2 regions of the Bradyrhizobium lablabi genome follow, and region 2 is predicted to be linked to the other one. Evidence: riboswitches for the same ligand, from Rfam matches in the RefSeq annotation. Region 2 holds a riboswitch; the other holds the start of a gene.
The links. A riboswitch is a leader RNA that binds a small molecule or an ion and turns the genes downstream of it on or off. The one in region 2 is predicted to bind cobalamin.
Positions count from the first base shown of each region.

Region 1: another riboswitch for cobalamin. It lies ahead of B5526_RS21990 (TonB-dependent receptor); the one in region 2 lies ahead of B5526_RS15575 (HupE/UreJ family protein).

Region 1 is NZ_LT670844.1:4,735,804-4,739,009, forward strand. It holds gene B5526_RS21990 (TonB-dependent receptor) at 1-1,819, opposite strand, end outside; cobalamin riboswitch at 1,933-2,131, opposite strand; gene B5526_RS21995 (FecCD family ABC transporter permease) at 2,297-3,206, shown strand, end outside.
Region 2 is NZ_LT670844.1:3,354,756-3,357,961, forward strand. It holds gene cobW (cobalamin biosynthesis protein CobW) at 1-330, opposite strand, end outside; gene B5526_RS15570 (DUF1636 domain-containing protein) at 327-761, opposite strand; gene B5526_RS15575 (HupE/UreJ family protein) at 775-1,422, opposite strand; cobalamin riboswitch at 1,554-1,765, opposite strand; gene cobU (bifunctional adenosylcobinamide kinase/adenosylcobinamide-phosphate guanylyltransferase) at 1,802-2,323, shown strand; gene cobO (cob(I)yrinic acid a,c-diamide adenosyltransferase) at 2,344-2,955, shown strand; gene B5526_RS15590 (cobyric acid synthase) at 2,973-3,206, shown strand, end outside.

The sequences.
Region 1 (3,206 bases), 1.4 Mb from region 2:
GGTCGAGATTGTAGTTGAAGAAGTTGACGGGATCGAAATGGATCTCGTTGACGAGGTCCATGTTGTAGATGCTCGATTGCATCTCGAATCGTCCGGCCTTGATGCGGAAACCGCCTTCGACGTCGTTCGACGTCTGGGTCTTCAATCTGAAGGTCTGGGGAATCGGATTGAAGAAGGCATCGAAGGCGGGACCTGAGGCGACGCGTTCGTCGACGTCGGGCGTGCGGAACGCGCGCGCGGCGCGGCCGAAGACCGAGAAGATATCGTTAAAGCGATGCTCGAAGCCGACATGCAAGGCGTATTGTGTCTCGTTGCTGTCGAGCGGAAGCGCCTGGGTATCGAACGCAAACGGCGCCGTCGGATCGAAGCGGTCACGCGCGGTCAGGTTGGTGTTTTGAACGCGAGCGCCGTACGAAAAGTCCGTTGTCGGCAACAGGCCGACGGTTTGCTGCCAGTAGCCCGCGAGTGTCTGTTGCGCCAGGTCGAACCTATGCCAGGGCGTAAACCCCTGAAATGCGCCCTTATCCTGGTGAAAGGTCGCATCGTAATAATCTATTCCGGTCAGAACGGAAGAGGGGATTCCGAAGATTGTATTTTTGACACTCAATCGAGGGGTTATCGACCAAGTCGTCAAATCTGCGCTGACATAGGTGGAAGCAAAACTGGGAAACGCGGTTGCACCAAAAAAGGCACCCTGCTGCTTCTTGTCGCGCACGCCGCCGTCGACGATGAGTTCAGCGCCGTTCCACAAGGTCTTGGTGAAGCCCGTGGTGGCGTTGACGCCCTGCTTGGCGGCATAGTCGAACGGCGTGCTGGAGCCGCGCCGGTCGGTCGATAGCTGGTCGAGCCCGATCGATGGGTCGACCAATCGGCCGCCGGGGAGACCGATCTTCTGATCGTCGCCGGATAGCGTGAAGAACGCCGACAAATCAGCGGTGTTGTAATTGACGCTGCCGATCCCGTTGCGCTGCTCAAGCGCGTTGTTGACCCGGTATCCGTCCGATTTGAAGCTGTTGCCGTAGAATGATGCCGACCAGGGTCCTGAGTTGACCGCGGTCGAAACCGAGCCCAATTGCTGGTTGAAGGAGCCGACGCCGCCTCCGAAACGCATCGCGACCGGCGGGCCGCCGGTGCCGGTCTTGGTGACGATGTTGATGACGCCGCCGACGGCGTTGTCGCCATAGAGTACGGCGCCGCTGTTGCCGCGGGTGATCTCGATGCGCTCGATCGAATCGCGCGGAATGGTCGAGAGATCGACGCCGGCCATGTCGATGTCGTTCAATCGGCGGCCGTTGATCAGCACCAGGGTATTGGCGGTGGCAAAGGCGCCGAAGCCCCGGAGGCCCACGGTGGTGCCCACGCCGTTCACGCCGCCGTAGAGATTAGTGAGTTGCACGCCGGGCGTCTGCGCGATGATCTCCTGGATGGTCTGCGCCGGTGAGTGCGCGATATCCGCGGCGGTGATCACTGAAGTGGAGGTGCCGACGATGCCGGCAAATTGCCGGTTGGTCGGACCAACGCCTGTCGTGCTAGTGCCAGGAGAGGCGACGTTGGAATTGTCGGCCGGCGCGCCTGCCGGTGTGCCGGTTTGCGAGGGGCTGGGCACGGCGCGACGCGAATAGGAATCGCTATCGGCAACCGGCTTGGCGCGGGTCCGGTTTTCGTCGCCGGGCGGGCTGACTTCGATCGGCGGTAATTGACCCGGAGCAGCCTGCTGCGCGCGCGCGGCGGAAATCGCCAGCGAGAGAATCGGCGCAAGGAAACTCGAGGCAAGCAGCAAACGGCGGCGCCGCGTTGCGGCTAAGATGACGGAAGACATGGTTCGACCTCGGTATGACGTCAGTGGCACGTCACAGCGAACCAAGTCTCACCACGGGGCGTTTGCGCACCCCGGTGAAGCTAATGTCTGTACTCCCCGACCGACATCTTCGCGTGTGACCACGGCTGACGGCAGGTCTCCTGGCTCGCGGGTCGTTACCCTCCGTCGCCTTCCCAGGACCGAGATTCCCAGTGGCATCTGACGAAAGATTAGCCGCTTACAGTTGCGGGGGCAGCCGCGGCATTGGGGAAGTTTCCCCGCACCGCATTCCCTTTTGATCCCCAAACGAGGAACCGTCCCGGTGATCTAGAAGTTTGCCGGGCGGGGAGTCAATGCTCATCGTTCCGGTGGACCCCGCCCGGGGCGGATAGGCATTTTGATCGCAGGTCCCGCTTGTGCCCGACCTCAATCATTGTATGAGCATGGCGGCGAGCCGACAAATCCGCTTTGAGGAATGGCCGCTTTTTAGGACCGTTGATGAGCGTTCAGGACGTCATGGCGACGGCTGAAATCGCGGCGCGCCGGCGCTCGGGCGTGACGGCGGTGCTTGTCGCGCTCGTGGTGCTACTGGCGCTGCTCTCGCTCGGGATCGGGCCGGTGCGGCTGTCGCCCGTTGCCGTGATCGATGCGCTATTCGGCGGCGGCAGTGACGTGGCCCAGGTGATCGTGCGCGAAATCCGACTGCCGCGCATGATTCTCGCTGTTGCGATCGGCGCGATACTCGGAGTGTCCGGCGCGGCGTTGCAGGGATTATTGCGCAATCCGCTGGCCGCACCCGAGCTGTTCGGCGCGCCGCAATCGGCGGCCTTCGGCGCGGTGCTGGTAATCTCGCTCGGCCTTGCCGATGTCAGGTCCTACGCGCTGCCGGTCGCGGCCATCATCTTTGCCTTTGCGTCGGTGTTCATGCTGCTCGCGGTCGCCGGCCGCAACGCCGGATTGCTGATTCTCATTCTGGCGGGGCTTGCGATCTCAAGCCTTGCGGGCGCTACGACCGCGCTGGTGATGAATCTCTCCGCCAATCCCTTCGTGGTGTTCGAGATCGCGTTCTGGCTGCTCGGCTCGCTGGAGGATCGCAGCTTTCGCCATGTCATGCTGGCGCTGCCATTCATCGTGGCGGGCGCCATCATCCTCTTCAGCCAGCGCAATGCCTTCCGCGCGCTCAGCCTGGGGGAAGAGGCCGCGCAAAGCCTCGGCGTCGATGTCGACCGGCTGCGCTTGCTCGTGATCGCGGGCGTCGCGCTCGGCGTCGGTGGCGCGGTCGCGGTGTCCGGTACTATCGGCTTTATCGGCCTGGTGGCGCCGCATTTGATGCGCCCGCTGATCGGCCATGATCCGACGCGATTGTTGGTTCCGAGCGCGCTGACGGGCAGCGCGCTGTTACTCGCCG
Region 2 (3,206 bases):
TTTGGGAAGCGCTAGCCCAGACGTCTCGATGACGATGTGCTCCGGCGGAGCCGGGTGATCGAGGAGACGCTTGAGCGCGGGAACGAAGTCATCGGCCACCGTGCAGCAGATGCAGCCGTTGGATAGCTCCACGATGCGGTCTTCCGGGCAGCTCTCGATGCCGCAGCTCTTCAAAATTTCGCCGTCGATGCCGACGTCGCCGAATTCGTTGACGATCACCGCCAGGCGGCGTCCGCCCGCATTTTCAAGAACGTGGCGAACCAGCGTCGTCTTGCCGGCGCCGAGAAAGCCCGTGACGATTGTGCAAGGGACTTTTGTCAGAGATGTCATCGGGAACTGTCTCCAATGTTCGCTAAAACGGAGAGCGGCGGGACCCGCGCAATCGTGTTCTTGCGGATGTGGACGGGGCGCTCGCGCCAGACCGGCAGCCCGTCGGCGTGGGAATGATGAAGTCGGGCAAATTGGACCACGTCATCGGCATGCTGTTCGGGATCGAGCGCGCCGATCACGTAGGTCCATTTTCCCGGCCCCGAGACCGCGACCGTGCAACCGCGGTTGCAATTTGACAGACACTCGACGGGCACGATCTCGATATCGGCCGCCCCATCTTCGAGACGCTGCGACAGGATCTCCATCAGACGCGCGCCGGGGCGCGCCTTTTGATCCTCGGTCGTCTCGCCGAGCAGGCGGCAGGTGATACAGACGAACAGTTTCGAGGCGCTTGGGCGCGGCGAGGCCCCGCTATCGGTGAATGCGGTCATGTGCTTGGCGCGCTCAGCCCGGGAAGCCGGCAGTTGCAACCATCACGGCGCCGATCAGGGCGATGAGAGCACCGGCTGCGGCCATGCCTGCTCGGTTGAACGAGGGAGCGCGTTGCTGGATTCTTGTCGTTGCCGCGTAGGCCGCGACGGCAATGGCGGTCTGAATCACAAACAGACCGGCGAGATATGCGCCGAGCGGTGAAGCTTCGGCTCCGACGATGGATTCGCCGAGTGCATAGCCGTGGAACACGCCGACTGCGGCAAACAACACGGCCGCCGGCAACACGCCGAGCGATAGCCGAAGCGCAACCAGACCGCCGATGAGTAGCGTGGAAAGTCCGACAAGAAGCTCAGCCGCCGGAATATTGGCGCTGGCAAGATGCAGCGCGACGCCGAGGATCATGGCCGCACTGAACGCAAGCACCGGGCGAACGCCGCGGCCGAGCAACGCCGCCAAAATTCCGACGCCGACGACGGCTGCGAAATGATCGAGCCCGATGATCGGATGCCCAAGCCCCGACAACAACCCCTGCATGAAGGTGACGGGAACCTTGCCGCCCATCATATGGTGCGCCAGCGCCTGCGCCGGCGCCAGCATCGCGGCACCCACAACAAGCACGCTCAATTTATTGAGCAAGGATCGATTGAGCAAAGTCTTCATCGCGGACCTCCGTCGTCATGGGCTTCGTGCGCCCTGGCCTGGTGCCGCTTCCGACGGGGTCCCATCGCGACAAAATTCGTCGCTGATAAGCCTTCAACATGACCATCGCGACGCCCCGCGCGACGAGCCGGATAACAGCGTTCTCGACGGCAGGTCTCCTGGCTCTCGGGTCTCAGCGTCCGGCCACCTTCCCGGTTGCCCAGTGGTGTCTTGGCCTTCAGCTCGCCGACTACAGTTGCGGGGGCAGCCGCGGATTTGGGGCCCCATGCCTTTGGAGGCTAAGGTTCCCTGACCGCATTCCCATTCAATCCCCTTGCGGGGAACCGTCACCCGATTGATAAGGGCAAGCATCAACCCCCGTCAATCGAATTCGCCGATCATGAACGTTCCCCCGCCTCGTCTGACCTTCGTTCTCGGCGGCGCGCGGTCCGGAAAGAGCAGATATGCCGAGAACTTAGTGATGGACTGCGCTCCGCCCTGGGTCTACGTGGCAACCGCCGAAGCCCATGATAGCGAGATGGCGGCGCGGATTGCCGCGCACCGCAACCGACGCGATGGCCGCTGGCGCACCGTCGAGGCCCCGCTCGATTTGGCGAGCGCGATCGCAGCGCATGGCAGCAAAGGACAAGCCGTGCTGATCGATTGTCTCACGCTCTGGCTCAGCAATGTCATGCTGGACGGTCGGGATTTGATCGCTGAGCAGCAGCGGTTGATCACGGCCCTTGGCAACGCCGACGGACCTGTTGTCGTCGTCTCCAATGAAGTCGGCTTTGGCATCGTTCCCGATAATGCGCTGGCGCGAGAATTTCGTGATGCGCAAGGCCGCCTCAACATGCAGGTGGCTGCGATTGCCGACCGCGCTGTCTTGATCGCGGCGGGATTGCCGCTCATTCTGAAATAGACGGAAGGAATTTTAACTCCATGACAACCGAAACCGACGACGAAGCGCGCCACAAGGCAAAGATGGCCAACCGCAAGGCGGTTCAGGATGCCGAGGTCGCCGGCAAGACGATCGAGAAAGGATTGCTCATCGTCCACACCGGCAAAGGCAAGGGCAAATCGACGGCGGCTTTCGGTCTTCTGCTGCGCGCCATCGGACGAGGTTTTCAGTGCGGCGTGGTGCAGTTCGGCAAGGGAGCCTGGCAGACCGGCGAGCGCGCTGCGATCGAGCGTTTTGGCGATCAGGTCAAATGGTACACACTTGGTGAAGGTTTTACCTGGGAAACCCAGGATCGTGCCCGCGATGTCGCCGCCGCAGAGCGCGCCTGGGACCGGGCGACTGAACTGATGGAAGATCCCTCGATCCGATTGCTGATCCTCGACGAGCTCAATATCTCCTTGCGCTACGATCATCTCGACCTCGGCCGGGTCCTTGCGGCGTTCGCGAGCCGGCGGGCTGACTTGCACGTCGTCGTCACCGGCCGCAATGCAAAACCCGAATTGATCGAGATAGCCGACCTCGTGACCGAGATGGTAGCCGTGAAGCACCACTTCGCGGCCGGTGTCAAAGCGCAGCAAGGCATCGAGTTTTGAGCCCAGCCCGCGCGATCATGCTGCAGGGGACCGGCTCGGACGTCGGCAAGTCGCTGCTGGTTGCGGGATTGGCGCGGGCTTTCACCAATCGCGGCCTGCGAGTGAGGCCTTTCAAGCCACAGAACATGTCGAACAATGCCGCCGTTACCGCCGACGGCGGCGAGATCGGGCGCGCGCAGGCGCTGCAGGCGCGCGCGGCGCGCGTGCAACCAAGCGTGCACATGAACCCCGTGCTGCTGAAGCCGCAGAGC